DNA from 2 places in the Lentilactobacillus buchneri genome. Region 1 is predicted to be linked to the other one. Evidence: riboswitches for the same ligand, from Rfam matches in the RefSeq annotation. Region 1 holds a riboswitch; the other holds the start of a gene.

Region 1 (15,289 bases):
TCCATTACCATCCATGAAAGTTCATTTCCGGATTGGACGAAAGCTTCCAAAATATCGAGTCGACGAACGGCACGGGTCCGCTTTTGACCGGTTGCATTCTTCAATTCATCTTTTAATTCGGTAACTTCTTTTTCAACATCGACATCTTCAAGCAGTGTCTTGATGGCTTCGGCACCAATTTGAGCTGAGAACCGAGGACCATATTCCTGCTTCTTTTCGCGGTATTCACGTTCTGAAAGCAACTGCTTCTTTTCCATTGGCGTGTTACCTGGTTCGGTAACAACGTATGAAGCGAAGTAAATGATTTCTTCAAGTGCACGAGGGCTCATGTCCAAGACAAGACCCATTCGACTTGGGATTCCTTTGAAGTACCAGATGTGAGTAACTGGAGCTGCCAGTTCAATATGGCCCATCCGTTCACGACGAACCTTTGAACGGGTGACTTCAACTCCACAACGGTCACAAACGATTCCCTTATAACGGATCCGCTTGTACTTACCGCAGGCACATTCCCAGTCCTTGGTAGGACCGAAAATCCGTTCATCAAACAAACCATCTTTTTCTGGTTTTAAAGTTCGGTAGTTAATGGTTTCAGGCTTTTTAACTTCACCATATGACCAACTACGAATCTTATCAGGAGAGGCTAGTCCAATCTGCATACTTTCGAATTTATTAACATCGACCACTAGTTTGACCTCCCATTTCTAGTCATTACTGTTGTTAACGTTGGTTGATTTACTTGGTGTTTCAACTTGATCAGCAGGTTGTTTAGCTGCATGATCTTCCTGCTCTTTCTTCTTGTCAGCCAATTTGCTCAATGCGTCAACGTTTACAACGTCGTCATCGTCATCAAGATCACGAAGTTCAATCTCTTTATGACTCGCATCGAGAACCTTCATATCAAGGCCTAATGACTGCAATTCCTTAACAAGAACCCGGAATGATTCCGGTACACCCGGCTTTGGAATTGGCTCACCCTTCACAATGGCTTCGTAGGTCTTGACACGGCCAACAACGTCATCTGATTTGTAAGTCAAGATTTCTTGGAGAGTATATGCGGCACCATAAGCTTCAAGTGCCCAAACTTCCATTTCACCAAAACGCTGGCCACCAAATTGTGCTTTACCACCAAGTGGTTGTTGGGTAACCAATGAGTAAGGTCCAATTGAACGTGCATGGATCTTATCGTCAACCATGTGGGCCAACTTAAGATAATGCATGACACCAACGGCAATCTTCTTATCGAATGGTTCACCAGTTCGGCCATCATACAAGATGTACTTACCATCTGAAGGCATGCCGGCTTCTTTAACTGCATCCCAGATATCTTTATCACGAGCACCATCAAAAACAGGTGTTGCAACGTGAATTCCGAGTCTGCGGGCAGCCATTCCCAAATGGAGTTCCAAAACTTGTCCAATGTTCATCCGTGATGGCACACCCATGGGACTCAACATGATGTCAACTGGTGTCCCATCAGGCAAGAATGGCATATCTTCTTCTGGAATAACAACAGAAACAGTACCCTTGTTACCGTGACGGCCGGACATCTTATCACCAACTTGAATCTTACGTTTTTGAGCGATGTAGACACGAACCATCTTATTAACACCAGGTGAAAGCTCATCCCCGTTTTCACGAGTGAAGATCTTAACATCCTGGATGATTCCGCCGCCACCATGAGGAACTCTCAATGAGGTATCACGAACTTCTCGTGATTTCTCACCAAAGATTGCGTGAAGCAAACGCTCCTCAGCTGATAATTCAGTCACACCTTTAGGGGTAACTTTACCAACCAAGATGTCACCATCATGAACTTCGGCACCAATTCGAACAGTACCATCTTCATCAAGGTTCTTCAAAGCATCTTCACCAACGTTAGGAATTTCTCGAGTCATTTCCTCAGGTCCTAATTTGGTGTCGCGAGTTTCTGATTCGTACTCTTCAATATGAATTGAAGTGTAAACGTCATCTTTAACCAGACGTTCGCTGATCGCGATGGCATCTTCGAAGTTGTATCCTTGCCAAGTCATAAATGCAACGACAGGGTTTTGGCCAAGTGCCAATTCTCCGCCTTCCATTGATGGGCCATCTGCTAAGATTTCGTCAGCATCAACTCGGTCGCCAACCTTCACGATTGGACGCTGGTTGTAGTTCTTACCGCCATTTGAACGACGGAATTTCATTAATTTATATTTATCAAGGGACTTGTCGTCACGACGTACTCGAATTTCACGAGCATCAACGTATTCAACAGTTCCTTCATTCTTACAGATCAGTGCAACACCAGAATCATGAGCGGCCTTGTATTCGATACCAGTACCAACAAGTGGTGCATGAGGATCGATCAAAGGAACGGCCTGACGCTGCATGTTGGCACCCATCAAAGCACGGTTGGAGTCATCGTTTTCCAAGAAAGGAATACATGCAGTGGCCACGGCAACTACTTGCTTAGGCGAAACATCCATGTAATCGACCTTGTCGATACCAATTTCAATGTTGTTTGACTTGTGACGGGCCATAACGATGTTATTGACAAACGAACCATCATCATTCAATGGTGAGTTGGCCTGGGCAATAACAAAGTTATCTTCTTCGTCAGCAGTCAAATAATCAATTCGATCAGTAACCTTATGAGTGGTCCAATCAACACGCCGGTATGGTGTTTCAATGAAACCATATTTGTTAACCCGAGCGTAACTGGACAAACTGTTAATCAATCCAATGTTAGGGCCTTCAGGGGTTTCAATCGGACACATCCGGCCATAGTGGGTATAGTGAACATCCCGGACTTCATATCCGGCACGGTCACGAGTCAAACCACCAGGTCCAAGGGCAGACAAACGACGCTTATGAGTTAATTCACCAAGCGGGTTGGTCTGGTCCATGAATTGAGAAAGCTGTGATGAACCAAAGAATTCTTTGATTGAGGCAACAACTGGACGAATATTGATCAATTGTTGTGGTGTCACAGTTGAAGTATCCTGAATTGACATTCTTTCACGAACAACTCGTTCCATCCGTGACAGGCCAATTCGGAACTGGTTCTGCAGCAATTCACCGACTGAGCGAATTCGACGGTTACCCAAGTGATCAATATCATCAATTGAACCAATGCCTTCTTGAAGGTTAAAGAAGTAGTTCATTGCTGAAATGATGTCAGCTGGAGTAATGTGCTTGAAGCTCAATGGAATGTTGTCATTACCAATTAAAGGAACCACTCGGTCAGGATCGTTAACTGATTGAACTTTAATGATTTGAACAGTCATTGGTTCAGTCACAACGGCTTCATCTGAAGGGGTAAAGGTGTAAGCTTTAAATTCATCGTTATCAAGGAATGGTGCCAAGTCCTTCATAACATCTTTCGTGACAACGGTGCCCTTTTGAGCAATCACTTCACCGGTATCAGGATCGGCAAGGGTTTCAGCCAGTGTCAAACCTAACAGGCGGTTCTTTAAGCTCAGTTTCTTGTTGGTCTTGTAACGGCCAACGGGCGCCATGTCATAACGTTTTGGATCAAAGAAACGAGCAGTCAGCAAGCTTCTTGATGAATCAGCAGTCTTAGGCTCACCTGGACGTAGACGTTCGTAAATATCCTTCAGTGACTCTTCAACACGTGAATCGTCAGTGTCTTTATGAACATCTTTTTCCAAGGTCAAACCTAAACTGTCGTTGTCGCCCAAGATGTCAATGATTTCTGAATCACTGCCAAAGCCGAGGGCTCTAATTAATTCTGTTAAAGGAATTTTTCGTGTTCGATCAATTCGAACGTACGCGATATTTTTTGCATCGGTTTCAAATTCAAGCCAAGCACCTCTGTTAGGAATAACAGTAGTACCAAATGAATCACGGCCATTCTTATCTTTATCAGCATGGTAATAAACGCCGGGTGAACGAACCAATTGTGAAACAATTACTCGTTCAGCACCATTAATAATAAATGTTCCTTGATCAGTCATTAATGGAAAATCGCCAAAAAACACATCTTGCGTCTTAATTTCGCCAGTCTCATGATTGGTTAATTTTAAGGTAATGTGAAGTGGAGCAGAATAGTTTGCTTCGTGTTCACGCGCCTCATCAACGGTGTACTTTGGTGTTAATAATTGATAATCGACAAACTCTAAAGAAAGCTTGCCCTGAAAGTCATCGATTGGCATAATGCCGTCGAAGGTTTCCTTAAGTCCCTCATGTAAAAACCAGTTGTAAGAATTAGTCTGGATTTCAATCAGGTTCGGTAAATCAAGCACTTCTTTAATTCGTGCATAACTTCGTCGGGTACGGTGTTTTCCATATTTAACTAAATGTCCTGCCAAGTTTTTCACCTCTCCAAAAAATTCCGGAATCGAAATGTTACAGTTTGATTACAAATGCACTTTTTAGCACATCTGACCGGGTTTTGGGCAAAAAAAATCCAAAAACAAGACTTTCTTGCTTTTGGCTTTTTATGCAGGCCAACCCGGACAATAGATCGCGTCGACCATTTCGATTCACAACAAATACAGTTAAAAGAATAACAATTTATAGAAGTAAAGTCAACCTTTTAGACCATGGTTCATTTTGAATCGCAATTTATTTTTTATCATTCACTAAAGTTTTGCGTTCCGGCTTCTTCACCGAAATGGTAATCTGGTTGTTTCTACCGCCAACAGTGACTGAGTCGCCAGGGACAATTTCCTTGGCAAGCAACTTGGCACTTAAATTATCCTCGAGTTCAGTTTGAATTGCTCTTCTGATTGGACGAGCACCGTACTCAGGGTCAAAACCACGCTTGGAAATAATCCCGATTGCAGTCTTGGTAATCTTAATGTCAATGCCTTGATCGTGAATCCGCTTGATAACCGGTTTGGCCATCAGGTAAACAATTTGATCAAGTTCGTCCTTGGTCAATGAGTGGAAGACAACCACTTCATCAATTCGGTTCAGGAATTCAGGACGGAAGCGTTGTTTGAGGGCAGCTTGAATCGTGTCCTTCATTGCTGCATAGCCTTCCTTGGCATCCTCTTGACCAAATCCAACAGTCTTCTTATCCCGCAATGTGGTTGCACCCAGGTTGGAAGTCATGATGATAACGGTGTTTCTGAAATCAATCTTTCGACCCTTGGCATCCGTCAAGTAACCATCATCAAGAACTTGAAGCAAGAGGTTGAAGACATCAGGATGAGCCTTTTCAACTTCATCAAAAAGCACAACTGAGTATGGCTTTTGACGAACCTTTTCGGTTAACTGGCCACCTTCATCGTAGCCAACGTAGCCGGGAGCAGAACCAATCAGACGACTGGTTGAATATTTCTCCATAAATTCACTCATGTCAACTCGAATCATGTCCTCTTCAGAACCAAAGACTGCTTCGGCCACCGCCTTTGCCAACTCGGTTTTACCAACACCGGTCGGTCCTAGGAACATGAAGGAACCAATTGGACGGTTCGGATCTTTCAAACCGCTTCGAGCCCGACGAATCGAACGAGAAACCGCTGAAATTGCTTCTTCCTGACCAACGACCCGCTTGTGAAGAATCTTTTCCAAGTTGACTAAGCGGTCAGCTTCGGTACTGCTCAAACGAGTAACCGGAATCCCAGTCCACTCGCCCACGATTTCAGCAACGTCTTGTGGCGTTTCCTTAACGGGGTAATGCGCATCCTCTGAGCCTTCCTCGGAATCATTATCTTGAGCAAGTTCATCCTGTAACTGATTCGTTTGTTTGCGAATCTTAGCAGCTTTTTCGTAATCTTGGGCTACCAAGGCTTCATTTAATTCTGATAACAAATCTGACAGTTTCTTATGATCATCAACGGCATCAGATTTTTGAAGGTGATCAATTCGAACTTTGGCAGCTGCCTCATCCATTAAATCGATCGCCTTATCAGGTAAGAATCGGTCGCTGATGTAGCGGTTGGAAAGGTTAACCGCAGTTTCAATGGCGTCATCAGTAATTTCAACGTGGTGATGTTGTTCATACTTTGGCCGTAGACCTTTGAGAATTTCCACCGTTTCATCAGTCGTTGGCTCATCAACCATAACTTTGGCAAATCGACGCTCCAATGCAGCATCAGATTCAATGTACTTTTGGTACTCGTCCAAGGTTGTGGCACCAATTAATTGGAGCTCACCCCGGGCCAATGCCGGCTTCAAAATGTTGGAAGCGTCAATCGCACCTTCTGCACCACCGGCACCGATCAAAGTGTGTAATTCATCGATGAACAGAATAATGTTGCCATCTTGGTAAATTTCATCAATCACTTTCTTGAGTCGGTCCTCAAATTCACCACGGTATTTGGTACCGGCAACCAGTGAGCCCATGTCAAGCATCATCAAACGCTTCTTGGACATGTCACCAGGAACGTCGCCGCTGACAATCCGTTCTGCCAAGCCTTCAGCGATGGCAGTTTTCCCAACACCGGGTTCACCAATTAAAACAGGGTTGTTCTTTGTCCGACGAGCTAAAATTTGAATCACGCGTTTAACTTCGAGATCCCTGCCGACGGTTGGGTCAAGACGGTCTTGACGGGCCATTTCAGTGAGGTCACGAGCCAATGAATCAATTGTTGGTGTCTTTGAGTCAGCTGGCTTTTGTTGACGGCCACGTTGTTTGGAAGCCAGGTTTGAGGCCATTGAGCCACCACTGATGCCCATTTTTCGAAGGGTTACTTTTCTAATTTGTGATAGATCGAGTCCCAAGTTAATCAGAATACGGGAAGATAAAATGGTCTCATCAGTCAGAAGTGAAAGCAAAATGTGCTCGGTTCCAACCTTTGGAACACCGTTCTTCTTGGCGAATTCTCCTGCTTGAGCCAAAACTTCCTTTGCCTTTGGAGAGTATGGTAGATAATCGTTACTGCTAAGGTCCTTAAGGTTGCCATAGCCGGCGAAACGCTCTACTTCTTCAGTGACATCTTCGGCAGTTACTGAAAACTGCTGAAGCGCCTTGTAGGCAATTCCATTCGTTTCGATCAGTAAGCCTAATAGAAGATGTTCAGTTCCAATTGCTTGGTGCTTGAATTTCTTGGCTTGTTCTTGTGCAATGGTCAAAACGTTCTTAGCACTCGGAGTAAATAAATTATTCATAGATACCCTCTCTTTCTATCGTTCGTATCGCAGCCGGTTCAATATCGACACCATGATATTGGCACGTAAAATGTCGGTTAAATCGCTGTTATTCAGGTCAATTGCATCTTTGTCAATCGCAGCTAATATGATGCTCACCTCGCGACGATTAATTAATTCATTATTATATAACGTTTGAACGATCGTTTCACTATCCCGCTTCGATAATTTGTTACCAATTGCGGCAATTAATGAATTCAAAACGTCAATGTCATCTAATAAATGAACTTTTTCTATTCTAATGTAGCCGCCACCACCACGTTTACTTTCCACAATATAACCATTCTGGATCGTGAAACGCGTGTTGATTACATAGTTAATCTGAGACGGTACAACGTCAAACAGCCCAGCAATTTCAGAACGACGAATTTTAACCTGCTCGTTCTCGGCAAGGATTTCTTTGAGATAATGTTCAATTAAATCAGAAATGTTTTCGTCCGCCATGTAATCACCCAATTCTTTGACTAATATTGACTATTATTATACGAATGTGACGCCAAAGTGCAAGGAAAGTGTTTGAGAGTGCGACATGCCCTGGGTGACCCCGGAGCACAAAGCGGAAACATCAATGGTGAACGAACCTTGTTCATCGTTGATGTTTCCGCTTTGTGTGGTAGGGGTCAAGGGCATCGGAGCACGTTTAGAGTCGGGATCTCTTCACTTATGCAGTAGGACTCTGGGGTGTCGGAGCGTATTTTCGAAGTGGGATAAAGCAGAAAGAAGCAAAACGATCGTGCATTTAAACTGACCCATTCTAAAATCAAAACATACCAGAAAGTCACATCAACACCAGCAACCACGATTGCCGTTCGCCGAGATGTCAAAAAAGGCCAGAACCAAAGTACAGTTCTGACCTCAAACACGATTCAATTAATATGTAATTTCCCACAAAAAAATCGGGAAAACAAGATTTGAACTTGCGACCCCTACGTCCCGAACGTAGTGCTCTACCAAGCTGAGCTACTTCCCGATGATTTAAGTACTATTGAGTTAACAATATAAATATACCATATGATCTATGTTAAACAAAGTCGGGAAGACAGGATTCGAACCTGCGACCCCCTGGTCCCAAACCAGGTGCTCTACCAAGCTGAGCTACTTCCCGAAAAGGAATTCATTGCAATAAAAAATGCACCCAGTAGGAGTCGAACCTACAACCTTCTGATTCGTAGTCAGACACTCTATCCAATTGCGCTATGGGTGCATAATAAGTATTAAATTAAGGAACCTCAATCATAGTACTTGATTGAAGCGGAAGACGGGATTCGAACCCGCGACCCCCACCATGGCAAGGTGATGTTCTACCACTGAACTACTTCCGCAAAATGCCGACTAGACGATTCGAACGCCCGACCTCTTCATTACTAGTGAAGCGCTCTAACCAACTGAGCTAAGTCGGCAAAATGTATAAATTGTTAGGTAACTAGCACCTATGCGGGCGAAGGGATTCGAACCCCCACGTCATAAGACACTAGAACCTAAATCTAGCGCGTCTGCCAGTTCCGCCACGCCCGCATTGTTAAAAACTGGCAATGAGCCGTGGCAGTCTCGAACTGCCGACCCTCTGATTAAAAGTCAGATGCTCTACCAACTGAGCTAACGGCTCAATGGAGGATACAGGGATCGAACCTGTGACCTCCTGCTTGTAAGGCAGATGCTCTCCCAGCTGAGCTAATCCTCCATGAAACTAAATGAATCAAATGTTGGTAGCAACATCATCAACACAACTATTAAATTTTACAATACCAATCAACTCAAGTCAAGATGAATTTTAAAAAATCCTGATTGGTTAGCCGTTAGTTAATAACGTCTTTTTCCGACAAAAAATATTATATCCTATCTCGGAAAACATTGCTAGTCCAATTTTGAATTAATTGGATTTTTATTCGTGATAAATAAAAAGGCGAAGGACAGTCAGCCGTCCTTCGCCTTGCTCCTGGTACGATAATCACGCCCACATTCAAAATTCATCATGCGGTAGGATTGATTTCATCCAAAAACTAGTTTTGCTTTTCAATTTTAGTCATGCCGTGCATATATGGCCGCAATACTTCCGGGATCGTGACGCTGCCATCTTCATTCTGATAATTTTCCAGAATGGCGGCCACCGTTCTGCCGACTGCCAGTCCAGAACCATTTAAAGTATGAACAAAGTGAAGCTTCCCTTCATCATCCCGATACTGGATGTGTGCTCGGCGAGCCTGGAAGTCTGTACAGTTTGAACAGCTGGAAATTTCCCGGTACTTATCCTGGGCTGGGAACCAAACTTCCAGATCGTGGGTCATAGCGGCTGTGAAGCTCATATCACTCGTCGTCAATGTAATAACGTGGTAAGCCAACCCGAGTTTTTGCAGGTTAACTTCTGCTTGGTGGGTAATCTCTTCCAGTGCCTTCCACGAGTCTTCGGGCTTGGTAAATTTCACCATTTCAACCTTGTTAAATTGGTGTAATCGAATCAGCCCCTTGGTATCACGGCCCGCACTTCCTGCTTCCGATCGGAATGCCGGTGACAAGGCCGTAACCGATACCGGCAGCTTTTCTGTCGGAATAACTTCATTGCGATAATAGTTAACCAATGGAACTTCGGCAGTTGGAATCAGGGTTAAATCACTGTCCTGAATCTCATAGCCGGATTTGTTCTCCAAAAATTTTGGAAATTGCCCGGTGCCATACATTGAATCATTATTAACCATGTAAGGTGGAATCACTTCGGTATAACCGGCAGCGGTATTTTGGTCGAGGTAGAAGTTGTAAACGGCCCGTTCCAGTAAAGCCCCGTCGCCAATATAGTAAACAAACCGGCTGCCGGACACTTTTGCGGCCCGCTCAAAGTCAAGGATGCCAAGATTTTCACCGATTTCCCAATGGTGTTTTGGTTCAAAATCAAATGACGGGATCTGACCAATCTTACGAAGCTCAACGGATCCTTCTTCTGTGAGTGACACCGGGACATCATCATGAGGTATGTTTGGCAGATGAGCAGCCAAATTGTGTTCATCTTCCTCAACTTGACGCAATTGCTCGTCAAGTTCCTTAATCCGTTGGCCCACCTGTTTCATTTGGTTGATGGCCTCAGTTGCATCCTCTTTATTGCGCTTCTTTTGTGAAATCTGGTCAGAAACGGCATTCCGCTTTGCTTTGAGGGACTCGGATTCAACGATCAAATCACGACGTTTGGCATCGTAGCCCACTAATTCATCAATGGTTTCGGGCTTGATTCCCCGCGTAGCGAGCTTTTCTTTGGTAAAATCTGGATCTTTTCTGATTTTCTTAATATCTAACATTTCAAATCCTCCCAATCTGTATACAAAAAGGACCCCTCGTCTATGGGACGAAGGATCCTTTTCGCGGTACCACCCAAGTTCTCGACAATCTTGCCGAGCTCTCAAAGTATGGTAACGGCATACACCGTGCAGCATTACCTGCCCGTTCACTTGTGCTGGAATATTCGATGACAGTTCACACCAACCACTGTCTCTCTGAAATCTACTTAATAGGCACAAAACGTTTTATCTGAAATCGATTATAACGAATCAATCCCTAAACCACAAGAGCGGTCTGAAATTAAATTGCCAACTTATCCACTTTGGCGTCGATTAGATCGATCACCTTGTGTTTATCGGCATCATTTTCAACAAAATCATACTTGTCACCGTCAATTTGAATCTTAGGTGATTTGTCATATTCTTGGTACCACGTCTGGTAGCGGGCATTCAAATCTTTATAGTATTGGTACAAATCGGGATCATTATCAATCTGCTCATAAGAACGGCCGCGCTTTTGAATCCTTCTTAACATCGTTTCAAACGAGATGTTAATGTGGATCAATAAATCGGGGTTCTTGCTGTGATCGGTTTGTGGCATCTCCTGCATCATGTTCTCCAGCAATGAGTCGTAAATTGTCACCTCAGTTTCGGTGGCCCGGCCCAAGTCGGCATTCAAATGGAAGAGGAGTGAATCTTCAAAAATTGACCGATCCAACACACTCTCGTCATTTTGCCAAGCTTTTTTAATGTCATCCATCCGACGGTTTAAAAAATCAATTTGGAGCAAGAAGGCATACTTCTTGGGATCCTTATAAAACAACGGCAGGATCCGGTTGTGTTCAACTGATTCATAATAGGCAGGCGTGCCCAAATGTTGCGACAGCATCTTGGTCAGTGATGTCTTTCCGGCACCAATCGTTCCAGCAAGTACAAGCATAATTATTCCCCTAACGTTTTTGCGTGCAATCATCGCACAATATTTTATCAACGCTACATATTGTACTAGTTAGAAGAGATAGGTGCAACATATTGTGGAAATTTAGTTAATGTTTGAGACGTCAACCACTTGGATGTTGCCCAAACCACCGTACGCTTCAAACCACGGTGTGGCATTCTCAGACAAGATCTGGGTTAATTCAGTGACGTTTCTGGTTCCCTTGCGTTTGAGCCAGTCAACCAGGCCGTCTTTACCGTCACGAATGTAAATGTCGACACCTTCCAACCAAGTTGCCCGACCGCTTAAGACACCGTTAAACTTGGCACCGGCATCTCCAGCCAGCTTCAATTCCCGTTGGAAAACAGGGGTCGGCACACCGGCACTCAAGAAAATAAATGGGCGGGTCGCCTCGTCGCTCAACTCTTTGAGACAGCCCTTGGCTTGGTCTTCGGTGTAGGCGTAATCGCCACCATCAGCCCATTCTTTGACGTAGGTCGGGTTAAATGGAATTTCCATCTTCAAAACGTCAATGTGATATTTCTCCTTGGTGAATTCCATCATTGACTGCAGCACCAGATCAGGCTTGATCTTGGCAAAATCCAACGACTTGCTGTCGTAACGGTCGTCGTAAGTGACAATTTCAAAGAAGGTTGGCGTCTGGGCTGCCAAACCTTCCGTCCCGTATCGTTCAGCGAACGCTTTTTTAACGTCGTTGATTTCATCAGGATCATTGGGATTGTAGTAGACCAATACCTTAAGGGCATCTGCTCCCTTCTCAACCATAATTTGAGCTGATTGATCAGAAATCAAGCTTGGTAATCGTCCCGGGGTGTCGGCATCGTATCCAGTCTTTTCATAAGACATAATCAGACCAGTGTCTTTAGCCTTGGCCTGGATCCCCTTGAAACCCATTTGTTCGTCCAAAAGCACGGCAGAACTCAGTGGACTCAAGATTTCAGAGACAATCTCCTTGAAATCATAGACCATCTTCATACTGAAAAGCTTCCCGTATTTTTCGGAGGCCGTTTTCATTCCCTTAACAAGTGATCCACGTTGGTCTAACGCCAATGCATCGATAATGTTCTGATCATTGGACAATTTGTTCATTCTTTCAAATTTACCTTTTGACATAAACTTTTTCATATATCTTTCACCTCATATTTTTAATATACCAATTGGTAAAATTGTACCAAACATTATGCCCCAATATCAAGTTTTAGGCCGATAAAATAATAAAAATCGGCCCATCCAAGACGGATAGACCAATTCATTATTAATATATTACTTGTTGTTCAATTTTGAAAGATCCTCGTCTCTATGGGCCGGGGGAACGTCAACCTGATCCAGCGGAATGATTTTCGTATGGTGCTTGAGCTTATACCAAATGTACAAAATCAATACCAACGGCACGCTAATGTAAGTGACCAGAATCTGCTTCCAGTCAAAGCTTGCAAAGGCCTGCGGATTTTGACCGACAATTACCAGAATACACAAAATCAGGCACAATACAGGACCGAACGGGAAGAGCTTGGCATGATACTTGAGTTCGCTGAGGTCATGGCCCTGGCGAATGAACGCCCGTCTGAATCGGTAATGTGAAATGGCGATTCCAAACCATGCAATAAAGCCGGTTAACCCGGAAGCTGCCACCAGCCACATATAGATTTGGGGCCCGGCAATACTGGAAATAAAGGTCAATAGCGAAACAAAAGTCGTTGCCAATAATGAATAATATGGAATCCCATTGGCAGCCGTTTTACCCAGGGATTTTGGCGCATATCCGCTGTTAGACAGTGAATACAGCATCCGGGTAGAGGCGTACATACCGGAGTTCGCCGATGAAATAACGGAGGTCAAAATAACGGCGTTCATGACACTGGCAGCAGCGGCCAAACCAGCCCGCTGGAAAACCAATGTAAATGGACTGATCGCAATGTCAGTGGCACTTGATCCCAGCAGTGAATGGCTGGTGTAAGGAATAATGGCGGCGATGACGAAAATTGTCAAAATGTAGAACAAAATAATCCGCCAGAACACTTCATTAATTGCCTTTGGCACACTGTGTTGGGGATCTTGGGACTCGCCGGCAGTGATGCCAACCAGCTCAGTTCCTTGAAATGAGAACCCGGCGACCACGAAGACACTCAGGATTGCCGGAAAACCGCCGACAAATGGTGCCTGCTTAATAGAAAAGTTACGCATGCCGACAAAATGGCCGCCCATGATTCCAAAGATCGTCAAGGCACCCACTACCAGGAAAATAATAATCGTGACCACTTTAATGGCGGACATCCAGAACTCGGTTTCACCGAAGGTACTGACTGACATGGCATTAATCAGGAAAATAATCACTAAGGCAATTGCACTCCAAATCCAGGCAGGCACATTTGGCAGCCAGAATTTCATAACCAAAGCGGCGGTACTAATATCAACAGCCACCGTAATCGCCCAGTTAAACCAGTAATTCCAGCCCATGGCAAATCCCAAGGCTGGGTCAACGTATTTGGATGAGTATGCGGCAAACGAGCCGGAAATCGGCATATTAGTGGCCATTTCTCCCAGACTGGTCATCAGGAAATAGACCATCATCCCCATCAGGACGTATGCCGTTAAAGCACCACCAGGGCCGGCTTGGCTGATAGCTGAACCACTGGCCACGAACAGCCCGGTTCCAATACAGCCACCCAAAGCAATCATTGACACGTGACGGGCTTTTAGGCCCCGCTTGACTTGTCCGTTGGCTTCTTGGCTCTCATTATCGTTCATCTTTTCGTCTCCTATATCCAATAATTTCAAAATCTCGCTAAATCTACAAAAAAATCCCTTTCAAAATATTGAAAGAGACAGTTTGCGTTTCTCAACATCTTGATAGCTCTCCGCGATTTCCGCGACAGTCCCCAGCTTCTTAAACTGGGCCCCAACAACCAACTGGAAGGCAGCTGATCGTTTCGGCACTCATCCCTTTTTACTTCAGTCATAACTTCCTTCAAGTTCCTGAAATATACTCTTGATGAATGCGCCTCTACTCGATTAGATTGATTAATTTAGTTGTTAATAACTTCGACAATCAAAATTGTAACTCACTTGGGTTGAATTGACAAACCAGAAAGACTTTTCTCAATGCAACGCCAGCTGATAAATGGTCTTTTCTTTGCCGACAAGCGGATCAATCAGTGTGGTCTTCACTTGAAACCCGACCTTCTTTAAGACACCCATAGAGGCTTGATTATCGCTGAACACCTCTGCATTCAACGTCTCAATCGTTGGGTTAACAGCGAGTTCCTGAATTAATTTAGTAAGGGCTTCAGACATGATCCCTTGACGCCACAGTTCCGGGTGAAGAAAATAACTCAGTTCCAAATTGGCAGGATCGGGTTGGTGATCAAAACCAACTTGTTCATATAAAAGAATTGCCCCGACCAGCCGATCGTGGATCCGGATGCCAAAGGAGTTAGGCGTTGTAATCTGTCTTTTGGCCACTGCCCCCAGCATTTGTTGATTACTGACCAGATTAAAACCGGCGCCGGCGGCAATTTCTGGGATGCTGATTAATTTTTCGTAAGCCGTTAAGTCAGCCAGCGTTAATTCAGTCAGTTGAAGTCGGTTGGTCTCAATCGGTAAATCCATGGCGATCTCCTTTCAAAAAAATGCCCAGGAAAAATCCTCGGCATTTTCAATCAGATTTTAGTGTGAACCACAAACCGGTAGCGGGCAACCTGGGGCGCGTAACTGGCATAAAGCATTTCAGCTACCAACAGCCAGGAATAGCCAACCAGGCAGGCTCCCACCGTATCCGTTGGGTAATGGGCGTTCAAGTAGACCCGGGAAAGCATCACCAACGCCAAGACGATGACGAGCAGTACTTTCATCACCACTCGAATGGACGCCCGCTCAATCAACGGCAGGACGATGATCCATAACACCCCGGCAACCAGGAAAAATCCCAGGACGTGACCACTTGGAAAACTGTAGCCATTATCGACAC
Region 2 (15,289 bases), 300 kb from region 1:
CTTCATGTGATCGAGATAGTTGAAGCCAACAGCCGGCAGCTGACGGGGATGCTGAACGGGCTGCTCAAAATGTTGTGGATCAAGTTGAGTGGCATTGTCATTGTCGATGATTTTATCGTCGTTAATATTAATGAGTACGTTAGCCAAAAAGTTCTGCCAATCGTTTAAAATATCGTCGATTGAGTCGTAACCAATAATTGGAACGCCCCAGAACTGACCGTTTTGGAGCGCCACAAATGTTGGCTGATGATCATACATTGCTAATTTCAAGATTACCCCTCCTGGCTTTAATTCGATTAACGAACAGCGTTATTAGTATACACCCATTCGCTTTTTTTGGCACGAGAACACTTACTGATTACCGTGCTGCCAAAAGTTTTGCAGGACATTTCTTAGCTGATTGGGATTATTGGTGACCTTAATGTTGGTCCAATTCTGGGGGAAAATTTGCCGGTAACGGGTTTGGTTGAAGCGTTGATCCATCAAAACGATCACACCTTTGTCTTCGTCAGTGCGAATTACCCGTCCGGCGGCCTGGCTGACGTTATTAAAGCCTGGCAGCTGATAGGCAAATGAGAATCCTTGACCATTCAATGAGTCAAAGTAGTCTCTGATGAGGTCGGATTCTTTGTTCATGCCGGGAAGACCGACACTGATAATGCCGACGCCAATCAGCTGATCATTTTTCAGATCGATGCCTTCCGAAAAAATGCCACCCAGTAAAGCAAAACCAACTTTGGTTTGATGATCTTCCGTGCGAAAGGCATCCAAAAAGGCGGTCCGGGCCGCATTGTCCATTTCCGGCTGCTGGTTGATAACGTCAATATCTGGATGCAGCTCGACAAATTTACTCAATGTGGCGTTCAGGTACGCCATTGAAGGGAAGAACATCATGTAATGGCCAACCTTTTGAGTGATCATGGTGTAAATGTTCTCGCAGATCGGCTCCAGACTATTTTCCCGGTTGGCGTATAGTGTATTGATGTTGTTGGCGATAATCACCTGGCAATTTTGGGGTGGAAATGACGAGTGTGAAATCATTCCCAAACTGTCTTCCTCGTTACCCAAGACTTGTCGGTAATATGACATCGGGCTCAAAGTGGCCGAAAATAGGATTGCAGCCCGGCCAAGGTTCAAGCAGGCTTTGAGCTGCTTGCTGGGATCCATGCAGAACTGGCGAAAAATGATGGTGTGATCGCCAATGATGATCCGTGTGCGGTAGGTTTCGTCATAAAAGGTGCTGATCAGGTAATAGCGGCGGCATTGCAGATAATAGTCGACTACCGCGTCAACGGTATCACTCGGGGCTTGGGTTGCCAGCCACTGGTGAATCGTTTCGATTAGATTCTCCAAAGTGTTATTGAAATTATCCAGTGGAGCCAGTTGAGCAATCTGCTTATCAACCACTTCTGAGGCTGGTTTGCTATAACGTTTAAATGAGCGCTTCAAGGATTCAAGCCGTTTAATGACTTTTTGGTTGCTTGCCTTTTTCTTCACCAACTGTTCTAAGAGGGGATCAATCGGTGATGATTCCAACGTCGCCGAATACATTTCCCGTGATCGCTGCACCAGATTATGGACTTCATCGACCAAAAAGCAGTTGGTGGGATCGGGAAATGAGAAGAAACGCTGCAGGTGAACCTGGGGATCAAACAAGTAGTTATAGTCGCAAATGATGACATCACAAAACAGGCTGACGTCGAGTGAAAATTCGAAGGGGTCAACTTTGTGCTTCTCTGCGTATTCTTGAATGGTGGCTTTGGTGATTTGATTCTCGTGTTGAATAATATCTTTAATTGCCGGCCGGACGCGGTCATAGTAGCCGACCATGTAGGGGTTGTTCTCAGGTGGCAGTTCTTTTTCAGTTGGGAACGTAATCTTGTCCTTGGCGGTGAGGGTGATGCTTTTTAATTTCAGCCCTTGTTCAGCCATCATCGAAATGGTGTTTTCCGCCACGTGACGGGTACTCTGCTTGGCCGTAAAATAAAAAATGCGGTTGATCAGCTGTTCACCCATTGATTTAATTGCCGGAAAAAGGGTAGAAATCGTCTTGCCGGTTCCAGTTGGCGCTTCAACAAACAAGTGCTTTTCCAAAAGAATGGTCTTGTAGACATTGGTTGCTAACTTGTGCTGGCCGGGGCGGTAGTCGGAAAATGGAAATTGGAGTTTTTTCGCTGAACTGATTCGGTTTTCGTCCAGTTCATGCCGGAGTTTGATCCATTGCTCAAATTCGGTGACCAAGGCGGTGAAGAAGAGTTCCGAGTCGGTTTTGGTAATCGTCTGGGTCTTGGTGGTGATTTTTTCATCAGGTGTCTGAACGTAGGTCAACTGTAGATCAACTGATCGAATATCTGCTTGATGCATGACGATGTAAGCATAGACTTTGACTTGGCCCCAATAAAGTTGAAGGGTGGAGTCCGGCACCGAGCTGAATTCCAAGTCGGAGGTCTTAATTTCTTCGATCAACGGTTTGCCGTCACGGTCATCGATGCCGTCTGCTCGACCGCTAATGACGTATTCGTCATCCAAATACTGGATCGAGGTTTTCAGTGCCACCTCTGATTGATAAGAAGCTGGTCGGCTGCGTTGAATTTTGCGGTGGATCCGACTGCCTTCTTGTGCCGTATTCTCACTGCTGATGACGGGGCTTAAGTCACCGGTCCGCAGTAAAAATTCCACTAGTTCTCGAATACCGACTTGGTGTACGGCCATGACGACCCCTCCATTTCGTTTTGAATTATCTAATACCTATTATACAAAATTATTGAACATATGTTTGGAAAATCCCGACTTTGAAAAAATCTTCAAGTAACGTATTATGATGCTTATGAGCAACAACGAAAGGACGTGTAGAATTGACACCACAATTTGGTGAGATTTATCGAACAAAACGGGCGACTTATTTCGCGATTGGTGAAGTGGTTACCCATAACCCACAATTAATTTTAGACAACGTCAATTATATCGGCAAAAAGAATTTTGTCATTCACATCAAATTTGGCCAAGGGATTGCCCGAAAAGTCGTTTTGCTGGTTAAAATGACCGGGGAAGAATTGCCCACTTATTTGGCGCGAACGGATGGCGAATCCTTTGCTGCCGCAGTTGATGACGGTGACTTGGAACTGATTAATCCTGATGACCAGGAATTAAACCATTACCAGTTGGTTGAAGAGTTGGAGATTGAGGATCCTGACGACGAAAAGATTGCCCAGATTGCCAGTATTCGGGAAAATACCATTCAGCTGGTGGAAGACTATTTAAACAAGCTGCAGATTAAAATTGACAAGTTGTCCCAACGCAAAGCCAATCATTACTTCTCAAGCAAATCACATTATGAAGACGTCAAAGATTTCTTGCTGTTGGTGGCGCCCTATCTGGATTTACGCATCAAGCCGAACCAAGTCCGCCAAGACGAATGGCGACTAAAGCTGCGGCTGGGAGGTCAGTAAATGTTAAATGCGCAAAAATTACAGGCGATTGTTGATACTTTTGCCAAATATAACGTTGAAATTCAAACTGATCGGATGCGGATTACCGCCATTAATGGGCAGCCGGCAGACTTTGACGCGACCACTTTCATGCAGGATCAGCTGATTGAAATGATTTGCAAGGTGTTGGCCAATCAATTAATCCATGAGGTGTGGGTCAATGAGCACACTGAAAAATGAGGCTAAGACAGACTAATTTGTTGATCATGTCTGGGCCGCGATAGCTAGCTTAAACGTGGAACCATCGGCTGATCCCGGCCATTCAAGTAAAAAAGCGAGTCATTCCAAAACAGGAATAACTCGCTTTTTTACTTAAATTCTGCAATCAAGATGCCTTGTGTTCGACTCTTGTTTATTTAACCAGTTGGTTTTTAAGACTTTCCACAAATCTCAGGTATGCCGGTTGTTCATCTGTTTCTGTGACCTGTGCATGCTCTAAATCATTGGCATGGAGATCGGCTTCCGGAATTTCAATCTTGTGAGTGAAAGTCGCGTTACCGATCAAGTCAATTGAGAAGGTATCATCGCGGCTGTGAACCCTGGTCTTAACCATGCCACCAGGATTATAAACCGAGATCAGTTCGTCAAAGTCGGCCATTTCCGGATGGTTGAGGCAAAACGCCAAGCTGGTTGCCGACATACCGGTTCCACAGGCATTGGTGAAGCCGACACCACGTTCATAAGTTCGAACGAACAGCGTGTTGTGGTCGAGAATCTGGGCAAAGCTGACGTTAACACCATCTGGGAAATAAGGATTGGGGTCGTTGAGCATCTTGCCCAGTTGCCCCAAGGTCTTTGAGTGCATGGTTTCCTCGTCCACAAAACTGATTAAGTGGGGATTGGGAACGCTAATTGCGGTGAATTTAAGGCCGGGCGCAAATTCGGGAACGGCCTTGTTGATGAGTGTATCGGTGCCTAAATTGTCAAAAGGCAGGGTTTCCTTAGCGAATGTCACCGGAGAAATTTCAACGCTGAAGGTTGGCACGTTGTCAGCCAAGTCCGCTTCACGATGAACATGCAGATCACTATCCATCGTTTCGACCTTGAATTGATCTTTGCCAAATTTGTCTGACAGATAACGGGAAACGGTGCGCAGTCCGTTGCCACACATTGACGCAATTCTGCCATCGGTGTTGATGACCTGCATGCTGCCTAAAGTGTCTGGATGGTCGGAATCGTCAATGACCAACAGGCCGTCGGCACCATCGAGGAGCCCCGTTTCAGGTTCAGTAATGTGTTTAGCCAAGGCCACCAATTCGGGCTGACTTAATTTAGTTTGTAAAGCTGTTTGATCTAAGATAAAGAACTTATTTTGTGATCCATGAACTTTGAGTAATTGAACCATAACGCGCCTCCTCTACACTTCCGCCTGGTATTCAAGTTGGTTAACGGAAGGATCTTCTTTAAAAAAATGTTGGTAAATGTATTTAACTGCTGCGTCGGCGTCTGATTGACGAGTGCCCAGCATAATTGAAATTCTAGACGCCCCTTGATTAATCATATGGACGGGGATGTCGTGTTCAGCCAATGGCCGGATGATATTTTCAATCGTGCCGACTCTTGCCCGCATCCCTTCGCCGACCACCATGATAATGGCGTAATCGTCGATCCAATCCAACGTATCTGGATTCAGTTCAACCTGAATGTCGTGACACATTTTTTTAATTGTATCACTGTCCAGCTGACTGCGGTCAAATATGATCGTCAAGTCGTCAATTCCTGATGGCATGTGTTCGTAGGAAACATCGTATTTATACAGAATTTGGAGAATTTTGAGGGTAAAGCCAACTTCCTTGTTCAGCAGGTATCTGTGGAGATAAAGGGCTGAGAATCGGTTGGATGCGGCAATGCCGGTCACCGGTTTTTTTGAAGTAAAATCTTTTTCGGGGACAATCAATGTCCCTGGGAGATCGGGATTGTTGGTGTTCTTAACGTTAATTGGAACTCGACCTTGAATAGCTGGAATGATTGCTTCATCGTTGAAAACTGAAAAGCCGGCGTATGAAAGTTCACGCATTTCTCTGAAAGTCATTTTATGAATCGGTCGGGCATCCGGAACAATTTTCGGGTTGGCAGCGAAGATTGCATCGACATCGGTGAAGTTTTCGTAGAGATCCGCCTTTAGGCCGCGAGCTAAAATGGAGCCGGTAATATCGGACCCGCCCCGAGCGAAAGTGGCAATGTTGCCTTCTTGGGTGAATCCAAAGAACCCAGGGAAGACCAACGTTTCCTCACCATATGTCAAATCAGCGAGATTGTCGTAGGTTTGTTCAAGAACGGTGGCGCCATTGGGATTGTCGCTTAACAGGATGCCGGCTTCGCTAGGATCAACGAAGCGCGCTTGGGTCCCGGCCTCAGTCAGGCAGGCGGCAAATAATTCAGCGTTCAATCGCTCACCATGAGCTTTAAAGGCGGCCATCAGGTAGTCGTCGTTTGGATATGATTGATCGGGCAGGGCAGTTAATTTGGCCTTAAGATCATCAAGGACGCTTTTTGAAACATGGAAGCCATTGCCAATTTCCTGGTAACGGTCAAAAATGGTTGCAACAGTGGCTTTGGCATCCGTTCCATCGATGATCGCATTGGCATATTTGATCAAGAGATCAGTGACTTTGATATCATCGGCGAATCTTTTGCCCGGCGCCGAAGTCACGACCACCTTTCGTTCCGGATCGCTTTGAACGATTCGAATCACCTTTTGAACGTGGGCGGCGTCGGCTAACGAACTGCCCCCAAACTTAACGACTTTCATAACTTTCATTCACTCCCTGGATATTCCCATTAATTAACAATTCGGTTAGAGATTGTTAAAACGAATTTTAGCAGTTTTGAATTAATTTGCAAGAGTCATCAGTTTATCGTGATTGGTTTGCATGAATTTGCATCCGGACTCATAAAAGTGGTTGACATTTTATGAGAATCATTATAGAATTATGTGAATTAAATCATTAGAGGTTGCAACCAACATCAGTAATTAGTGGAGTTCCTACCTGAACTTTGAAGCTAATGAAAGGGGCGGTTGCCGAAGCACCATGTGAGGTAGCACTTGGCGCGCTGGGACTTAGCTTAAGAGGCTATGGACTGTCGCGGCGGATAAGTCGGCTGCGGGGCGCTAACGACAAATGATACGGAATGATATTGAACTAAAATTCTGAATCTCTTTGTTTGGCGAACGCCGAATGAGGAGATTTTTTTATTAAGAGCGCGACGAGGGCTGGTAGAGGCGGTTTCTAAGGGGACTTTGATTGAAGTTCCCGGTTTTGGAACTTTAATCAAAGGTCCCCTTAGAAGTTAGCCTCTGGCCCTCGGAGCGTATTTTGGAAGCTGCAGGGAGCTCAAAGAATCATAACAAACGTGCTTCCTGCGCGACGAGGGCTGGTAGGCTAGGCAGGGTTTCACCCGGCCGTCGGAGCGTATTTTCAAGGCCGAAGGGATTTCAAAAGAGCCTAACAAACGTGTTTCGGAGGCCGAAGGGAGCACGCAAGAATCATGACAAACGTGCTTCCTGCGCGACAAGCCTCGACAGACACAGCTTCTACCACCCACCAACACCTCACCACACCATCATTCACAAAAAGATATTTTGGAGGAGAAAACATGAGCAATCAAATCGACCAGTTATCAACCAATCAAGCGGGACACTTGGAAATCGGGGGAGTAGATTCATTGGATCTGGTTAAGCAATATAAAACCCCTCTGGTGGTCTACGATGTGAAATCCATCCGTGACCAGATTCACCATTTTCAAAAGGTGTTCCAAGATAACGGCGTCGATTTTGCGGTCAGTTATGCCAGCAAAGCCTTTGCCTGCATTGCAATGTTTCAACTGATTAACCAGGAAAAGGGCCATATCGACGTTGTTTCCGGCGGCGAATTATACACGGCCATTAAAGCGGGCTTTCCAATGGAACGGGTCAGTTTCCACGGCAACGACAAATCTCGCGAAGAACTGGAAATGGCAGTTGAACATCAAATTGGGGTCATCATTTTGGACAACTTCCATGAAATTGACCTGTTAAAAGAAGTTTTGGAAGATAAACAATCACACATCAACGTGATGCTGCGGGTAACACCGGGGGTTTCCGCCCACACCCACGAATATGATCAGACCGGTCAAGTCGACAGCAAGTTTGGCTTCGATATTCAAAGCGGTCAGGCCCGTAAAGCATTGGGCCTGGTCCTTGAAGATGAGCGGATGAACATGCTTGGGATTCACTGCCACATTGGTTCGCAAATCTTTGAAGTCAATGGATTTGAAATGGCTGCTGTTAAGCTGATCGATACTTTGGCAGACTGGAACAAAGAAATTGGTTATGTTGCCAAAGTTGTCAACGTCGGTGGTGGTTTTGGCATCAAGTACACGGAAGATGATGACCCGATTGCTCCGGAAATGTTTGTCGATGCAATCGTTAAGGCCATCAAGAAACGTACCGAAGAAGTCAACCTGCCAATGCCCGCTGTTTGGATTGAACCAGGCCGGTCAATCGCCGGTCCCGCTGGATACAATTTATATACGGTTGGCAGCCGCAAAGATGTGCCGGGGATTCGCTCATACGTCACGGTTGACGGTGGAATGGGTGACAATATCCGTCCCGCGCTGTATCAAGCCAAATACGAGGCGGTCTTGGCCAAGGACCCAAGTGCACCGATTAAAGAAACGGTCCGGATTGCCGGTAAGTACTGTGAGTCCGGTGACATCCTGATTCAAAAGCAGGATTTACCAGCCACCCAACCGGGAGATGTTTTGGCGATGCTGGACACCGGAGCGTATGGCTATGCAATGGCCTCCAACTATAACCGTAATCCCCGCCCGGCAGTGGTATTTGTGGAAAACGGCAAGTCGCAGGTTGCCATCAGAAGAGAAACTTTTGAAGATTTGGTGGCGTTGGATGAGGAATTCAACTAGAGCAGAGCGCGGAGGGAGCCGGGAGATGCGGTTTCTAAGACAATCATGATTGAAGCCCTGATTTTGGGCTTGAATCATGATTGTCTTAGAAGTTAGCATCTGGCTCCCGGAGCGTATTTTCAAAGCTTAAGCTACCTCAAAAGAATCTAACAAACGTGTTTTTAGCCACAGGCTGGTTGAGACGTTTCCAGTTCCCGATAAAAATTACATTAAAAGTTCATACAAAATAACGACATTAAGGAGAATCACAATGGAACAACTAAGCGCAAGAGAAATCATCGATTTTATTGGCAATGCCAAGAAGAAGACCCCGGTCAAGATTTATCTCAAGGGATCGATTAAGGACATCAAGTTTCCAAAATCAATCAAGGCATTTGCCGAAAAGCACACCGCAACTTTGTTTGGCGATTGGGCTGACGTCAAACGGTTCCTTAAGAAAAACAAATCGGCCATCGATGATTACCAGGTTGAAGCAGACTCCAGAAACTCTGCAGTTCCATTACTAGACATCAAGGAGATCAATGCCCGGATTGAACCGGGAGCCATCATTCGTGATCACGTTACAATAGGAAACAACGCAGTTATCATGATGGGCGCCATCATTAACATTGGTGCCGAAATCGGTGATGACACAATGATCGACATGGGCGTTGTCATGGGCGGCCGAGCAATTGTCGGCAAGCATTCCCACATTGGTGCGGGAGCCGTTTTGGCAGGCGTCGTTGAACCGGCATCTGCCAAACCGGTCCAGATTGACGATAACGTCTTAGTTGGCGCGAATGCCGTGGTTATCGAAGGCGTTCATGTTGGTGAAGGCGCCGTGGTTGCGGCCGGATCCATTGTCACCAAGGACGTTGCCCCACACACTGTGGTTGCCGGCGTCCCAGCGCGAAAGGTCAAGGACGTTGATGAAAAGACAACCTCGGAAACTGGTCTGGAAGACGATTTAAGAAAGTTGTGATTCAATGAGTCAACTAACGAAGGAAGATTTAATTGGGATTCGCAGACATTTACATGAATATCCTGAGCTGGCGATGCACGAAAGAGCCACTCATGATTACCTGTTGAAAACCATTCAATCTTTCAATCAACAATACATTGAAATAAGAGAAATCCCCAAATTACCGACGGCTCTGCTGGTGTACGTGAACGGATCCAACCCTAAACGGACGATTGGTTACCGCACCGATATCGATGCCCTGACGGTTAGCGAGAAGACCGGCTTACCATTTTCATCCAAGAACCCCGGTGTGATGCACGCTTGCGGTCATGACATTCATATGACCGTCGCACTGGGAGTCCTCAACTGGTTTTCCGAGCATCAGCCGGCTGACAACATGGTTTTCTTCTTCCAACCGGCTGAGGAAAGCGAAAACGGCGGCAAGGTTGCTTATGAATTAGGCGTCTTTGAAGGAAAGTGGCGGCCCGATGAATTTTATGGCCTGCACGACAACCCGGATTTACCGGCTGGCGCGATTGGCTGTCGAATGGGAACCTTGTTTGCCGGAACGACCGAGGTCAATGTCGATCTGATTGGTAAAAGTGGTCATGCCGCCTATCCGCAGAACGCCAACGACATGGTGGTTGCCGCAGCCGAATTCATCGGCCAAGTCCAGACGATTGTATCCAGAAGTGTCAATCCCATCGAAGGCGGTGTGATTACTTTTGGCAAGCTGGACGCCGGCACCATTCGAAACGTCATCGCCGGGCAAGCCAGAATCGAAGGTACCATTCGTGGCTTAACCCAGAAGATGATTGAACACATTGTTGACCGGCTAAAAATGGTCGCCAATGGAGTGGCAACCAGCTATGGCGCAGAAGTCAAGATTCACTTTAATCAGGGTGGCTATTTGCCGGTGGAAAATAACGACGAACTGACTCGACGATTGATTGAATTTGCCAAGCAGGATCCGGAAACCGACTTTGTTGAAACTCAACCGGCGATGACCGGCGAAGATTTTGGTTACCTATTATCTAAGATTCCCGGCACCATGTTTTGGTTGGGCGTCGACGATGATTCACAGCTTCACTCAGCTACCCTGAACCCCAAAGAATCATCGATTCCAAAGGGAATTAAGTCAATTACCAGATTTCTTGAATACAGAATGAATAATTAACCCAATAAAAGAAAGTAGGGATTTATGATGATTAGTGCAGATATTATGACAGCAATTGTGACTCCGTTTGGTGAAGACGGCAGCATCAACTTTGACGGTTTGGAAAAATTAACCAATCACTTACTGGATACCGGCAGCCGCGGATTTGTAATCGGTGGCACCACTGGCGAGACGCCAACTTTGAGTCATGACGAAAAGATTGAATTGTATACCCGATTTGCTCAAATTGTGAACGGGCGTGGGACGATTATTGCCGGAACCGGTAGTAACAATACCGCCGAGACCGTGCGTTTAACAGCTGAAGTGGGTAACATTCCCGGGATTGATTACGCCCTTGTGGTTGTGCCATATTATAACAAACCAAATCAACGTGGCATGATCGCCCACTTTACGGCAGTTGCTGAACAGTCACCAGTGCCATTGATCATTTACAACATCCCAGGTCGAACCGGCGTCACGATGGCTAACGATACGGTGGTCGAATTATCACATAACGCCAACATCGCCGGCGTTAAGCAGTGTACCTCATTGGAAGACTTGGAATATCTGGTTCAAAATACCCCGGATGATTTCAATGTCTACACCGGTGAAGATGCCCAGGCCCTGTCTGCTAAAGCAGTTGGTGCCAACGGTGTCATTTCAGTTACCAGCCATATTTACGGCCGGGAGATGCGGAAGATGTACGACGCCCTTGAATCAGGCGATGTTGAGACTGCCGGCGACATGATGCGTTTCTTGACGCCAAAAGTGCAAGCCTTATTCATGTACCCATCACCGTCATGTGTCAAAGCCATTTTGAATGTTCAAGGCTTTGGGGCCGGTGATTGCCGCTTGCCAATTCTTTCATTGAACGATGAAGAAAAAGCAACCCTGGCAAGTAAATTAGGTGTCAGCCGCCTGGAAGATATTCCAGTTGACGGCACTGAAATGGCACGCAGTTAAGCCGATTGGTTTGGAAATTATCAAACAAAGATAGACAAGGGAGTTTTTTCAATGATTAAAGTTTTAGTCGCTGGTTTCATGGGCTCAATGGGTCAAAAGACGGTTCAAATGGTCAATAAAAACGATGACTTTGAATTGGTTGGGGCTTACAATCCCGGAATCGACACCGTTCATCTCAAAGGTATGGGAATGGATGATAACGTTAAGCTGTTTGCCAGTTTGGATGAAATCGACACCGACGCCGATGTTTGGATTGACTTCACCGTTCCTGCGGCTGCATTTGACAATGCCAAATTTGCCATTGAACACGGCATCCATCCGGTTATTGGGACTTCCGGGATGAGCGATGAGCAAGTTGATCAGCTCAAAAAGTTGGCTCAACAAACCAACGTCGGTGGAATCCTGGCACCCAACTTTGGCATCTCCGCGGTTCTTTTAATGAAGTTTGCCAAAGAAGCCGCCAAATACATGCCGGGCGTTGAAATCATTGAGATGCACCACGACGATAAGCTGGACGCTCCTTCAGGCACTGCTCTGGCGACCGCTAAAATGATTGACGAAGTTCGTGGGAAGCACGATGCACCCGCAACCGAGGAAGCCTTAAAGGGTGTCCGTGGCGGCGATTACGACGGGATTAAGATCCATTCCGTTCGCCTGCCCGGTTACGTTGCTCATGAGCAAGTTCTTTTCGGCAGCAAAGGTGAAGCCTTGACGATCCGCCAAGACTCGTTTGACCGCGCCTCTTTCATGAGCGGGGTTGAACTGGCAGTGCCGGCGGCCGCCAAAGCGACCAAGTTAATCGTCGGCTTAGAAAATATTATGTAATTAAATCAGGAGGAAAACATGCCACAGTTAGACAGCAAACTTTCAGAAGTCGTTAATCAAAATGTAAATGCAGTTGGACCTTCAGGAATTCGTGAATTTGACCAGGAGATTTCTTCAATTCCCGGCACCGTCAAATTGACGATTGGCGAACCGGACTTCGATGTTCCGGAACATGCCAAACAGGCCGCTATTAAGAGTATTGAGGAAAACAAATCCCACTACTCAGCACAAAAGGGAATTCCTGAACTTCGCGACGGTATCAGCAATTATCTCAAGGACCGGACGGGTGTTTACTATGATCCGGCCACTGAAATCGTGGTAACCGTTGGCGCTACCGAAGCGATCTATTCAGCGTTGACCACTATCTTGAACCCGGGTGACAAGGTTATCGTGCCGACCCCGGCATTTGCCTTGTATTTCCCAATTATTCAAGTTGCCGGAGCTGAACTGATCACCATTGACACTTCTGATGATGGGTTTGTCTTAACTCCTGAAAAGCTGCAAAAAGTCCTTGATGAAAATGGGGACAGTGTCAAAGCAATTATTTTGAATTATCCATCCAACCCAACTGGAGTTGAATACACAGAGGCTCAATTAAAGGCGTTGGCTGATATTATTTCTCAACACAAGATGTATGTGCTGGCTGACGAGATCTATAGTGAGTTGACCTATGGCGTCAAGCATCACTCAATCGCGGCCATGATTCCCGGTCAAACCATTTTGATTAACGGTTTGTCCAAATCCCATGCTATGACTGGATATCGAATCGGCTACATTGTTGCACCAAAGGATTTTGTGACCAACGCATCCAAAATGCACGCTTTCGTGGTCACCGCTCCTTCCAATCCTGCGCAATACGCAGCTGCCGAAGCATTGACCAACGGCCTTGATGATCCGATTCCAATGCGGGCTGCCTATCACAAACGGCGTGACTATATCGCTGATCGGCTCGAAAAAATGGGGATGCAGATTGTCATGCCCCAAGGCGCATTTTACATTTTTGCCAAGATTCCTGATACAATAGACGAAACCTCGGTTGAATTTGCCACTCATTTGGCAAAGGACGCCAAAGTCGGCGTGACCCCCGGTTCCGCATTTGGCCCCGGCGGCGAAGGCTGGATTCGCATGTCATATGCGGCGTCTGATGAAGACATCACATTGGCAATGGATCGCATGAACAGTTATTTACTTGAGTTAACAAAATAGAGAAAAGGGGATTCATTAGGATGAAAGAGTTTAACGTTGCAATTTTAGGTGCTACGGGTGCTGTCGGTACCCGCATGATCCAACAATTAGAGCAGTCAACCATTCCGGTGAAGAGTGTCAAACTATTGGCCTCATCACGTTCTGCCGGGAAGGTTCTTCAATTCCGTGGTCAAGATATCACGGTTGAAGAAACCACCCCAGACTCATTTAACGGAATTGATCTGGTATTGTCATCTGCCGGCGGCTCAACATCCAAAAAATTCCTGCCGGAAGCGGTTAAGCGTGGTGCTGTCTGTGTGGACAACACCAGTGCTTTCCGAATGGAAAAAGAGGTTCCGTTGGTCATCCCTGAAGTTAACGAAAAGGCTCTTTATAATCACCGCGGCATTATTGCCAACCCCAACTGTTCAACGATTCAAATGGTGGTTTGCCTTGAACCGATTTACAAAAAGTATGGTTTGAAGCAAGTTATCGTCTCAACTTATCAAGCGGTTTCCGGTGCCGGCCAATCTGCACTGAATGAGTTAATGGAAGAATCCCAACAGGTATTGAACGGCGAACCAACTGATCCAAAGATTTTGCCTACCAAGGGTGACAAGAAGCATTATCAGATGGCATTTAATTTATTGCCACAGATTGATGTTTTCGAATCAGACGGCTACTACACTCATGAAGAGTGGAAGATGATTCACGAAACCAAGAAGATTATGTTGGACGACATGGACGCTAAAGACATCAAGGTGACTGCAACCTGTGTTCGAGTTCCGATCCGAATTGCCCATGGTGAGTCAGTTTACTTTGAAGTTGCTGATAAGAATGCGACTGCTGATCAAATCAAAGCTGCATTGGATGGTGCCGATGGCGTTGTCTTACAAGATGATACCGCCCATCAAATTTATCCGCAGTCAATCGAAGCTGAAGGCAAGCGCGAAACATTTGTCGGCCGGGTTCGTCCTGACTTTGAAAATGAAGGGGCATTTAACATGTGGGTCGTTTCCGACAACCTCTTGAAAGGTGCTGCCTGGAATGCGGTTCAGATTGCTGAACGACTGGTTGCCGATGATTTGGTACGGGTTCCGGAGAATCCTTATCTCGGCTAGAACGAAGCTGGAAGGTTTTGATAATCCTTTACCTTAAAAAAGATCCGCACCGTCCCGATGCTTGGGATGATGCGGATCTTTTATTATTTTCTGGTATCAAAGTGTCGTTTGATGCCAATCAAGTCACTAATTGCTTGTCAGCAGCTTTCTTATACTTACGAACTCCTAAAGATTCTCATTTTTTGATTTGGTCCGTTTTTCGTGCGCTACAATATAGAAAACAACCAGATTGGAGAGATAACCATGCGGATTGGTTTTGTGTCAGATTTACACATTGATTTTAACCGCCAGTATGATTTTGTGTCCGTATTGGGCCAATTGATCAGTGATGAAAATCTTGACCAGCTGGTGATCATGGGGGACTCGGCGAATGGACTTCAACGCAACTTGCGGTTCTATCAACAATTGGCAGAAGCCTTGCCAGTTCCGTTTCACACCTTGATTGGCAACCACGATCTCTACGTGGATCACCCCCGGCAAAAATCAGTTCAGCAGATTCAGTCGGCTTCCCGAACGGCTTATCGTGAACTGGACAGGCTGCCAACGTCTTTAACTCGGCATCCAATCGAGACCAGGCACTGGCTGATCACCGGGATTAATGGATGGTACGATTACACGTTTGCCAAACATTTTTGTGAAGCAGACGGTCCCCGATACGCGAATAACTTTGTTGCCAAACATGTCTGGCCCGATCAGCTATATATTA

The links. A riboswitch is a leader RNA that binds a small molecule or an ion and turns the genes downstream of it on or off. The one in region 1 is predicted to bind lysine.
Region 2: another riboswitch for lysine. It lies ahead of lysA (diaminopimelate decarboxylase); the one in region 1 lies ahead of KE627_RS02825 (amino acid permease).

What each region holds. Positions count from the first base shown of each region.
Region 1 covers NZ_CP073066.1:528,660-543,948, forward strand. Annotated here, with positions in the region: gene rpoC (DNA-directed RNA polymerase subunit beta') at 1-686, opposite strand, end outside; gene rpoB (DNA-directed RNA polymerase subunit beta) at 705-4,322, opposite strand; gene KE627_RS02760 (ATP-dependent Clp protease ATP-binding subunit) at 4,570-7,062, opposite strand; gene KE627_RS02765 (CtsR family transcriptional regulator) at 7,078-7,545, opposite strand; tRNA gene KE627_RS02770 (tRNA-Pro) at 7,998-8,071, opposite strand; tRNA gene KE627_RS02775 (tRNA-Pro) at 8,133-8,206, opposite strand; tRNA gene KE627_RS02780 (tRNA-Arg) at 8,232-8,305, opposite strand; tRNA gene KE627_RS02785 (tRNA-Gly) at 8,352-8,423, opposite strand; tRNA gene KE627_RS02790 (tRNA-Thr) at 8,428-8,501, opposite strand; tRNA gene KE627_RS02795 (tRNA-Leu) at 8,535-8,616, opposite strand; tRNA gene KE627_RS02800 (tRNA-Lys) at 8,635-8,707, opposite strand; tRNA gene KE627_RS02805 (tRNA-Val) at 8,710-8,782, opposite strand; gene serS (serine--tRNA ligase) at 9,102-10,385, opposite strand; gene KE627_RS02815 (deoxynucleoside kinase) at 10,666-11,304, opposite strand; gene KE627_RS02820 (tagatose 1,6-diphosphate aldolase) at 11,407-12,447, opposite strand; gene KE627_RS02825 (amino acid permease) at 12,586-14,070, opposite strand; lysine riboswitch at 14,166-14,337, opposite strand; gene KE627_RS02830 (GNAT family N-acetyltransferase) at 14,422-14,931, opposite strand; gene KE627_RS02835 (phosphatase PAP2 family protein) at 14,982-15,289, opposite strand, start outside.
Region 2 covers NZ_CP073066.1:827,794-843,082, reverse strand. Annotated here, with positions in the region: gene KE627_RS04135 (fumarylacetoacetate hydrolase family protein) at 1-270, opposite strand, end outside; gene KE627_RS04130 (ATP-dependent DNA helicase) at 352-2,712, opposite strand; gene KE627_RS04125 (hypothetical protein) at 2,856-3,449, shown strand; gene KE627_RS04120 (hypothetical protein) at 3,450-3,668, shown strand; gene dapF (diaminopimelate epimerase) at 3,841-4,833, opposite strand; gene KE627_RS04110 (aspartate kinase) at 4,846-6,240, opposite strand; lysine riboswitch at 6,430-6,611, shown strand; gene lysA (diaminopimelate decarboxylase) at 7,086-8,393, shown strand; gene dapD (2,3,4,5-tetrahydropyridine-2,6-dicarboxylate N-acetyltransferase) at 8,644-9,354, shown strand; gene KE627_RS04095 (N-acetyldiaminopimelate deacetylase) at 9,359-10,510, shown strand; gene dapA (4-hydroxy-tetrahydrodipicolinate synthase) at 10,538-11,452, shown strand; gene dapB (4-hydroxy-tetrahydrodipicolinate reductase) at 11,504-12,277, shown strand; gene KE627_RS04080 (aminotransferase class I/II-fold pyridoxal phosphate-dependent enzyme) at 12,296-13,483, shown strand; gene KE627_RS04075 (aspartate-semialdehyde dehydrogenase) at 13,504-14,583, shown strand; gene KE627_RS04070 (metallophosphoesterase) at 14,827-15,289, shown strand, end outside.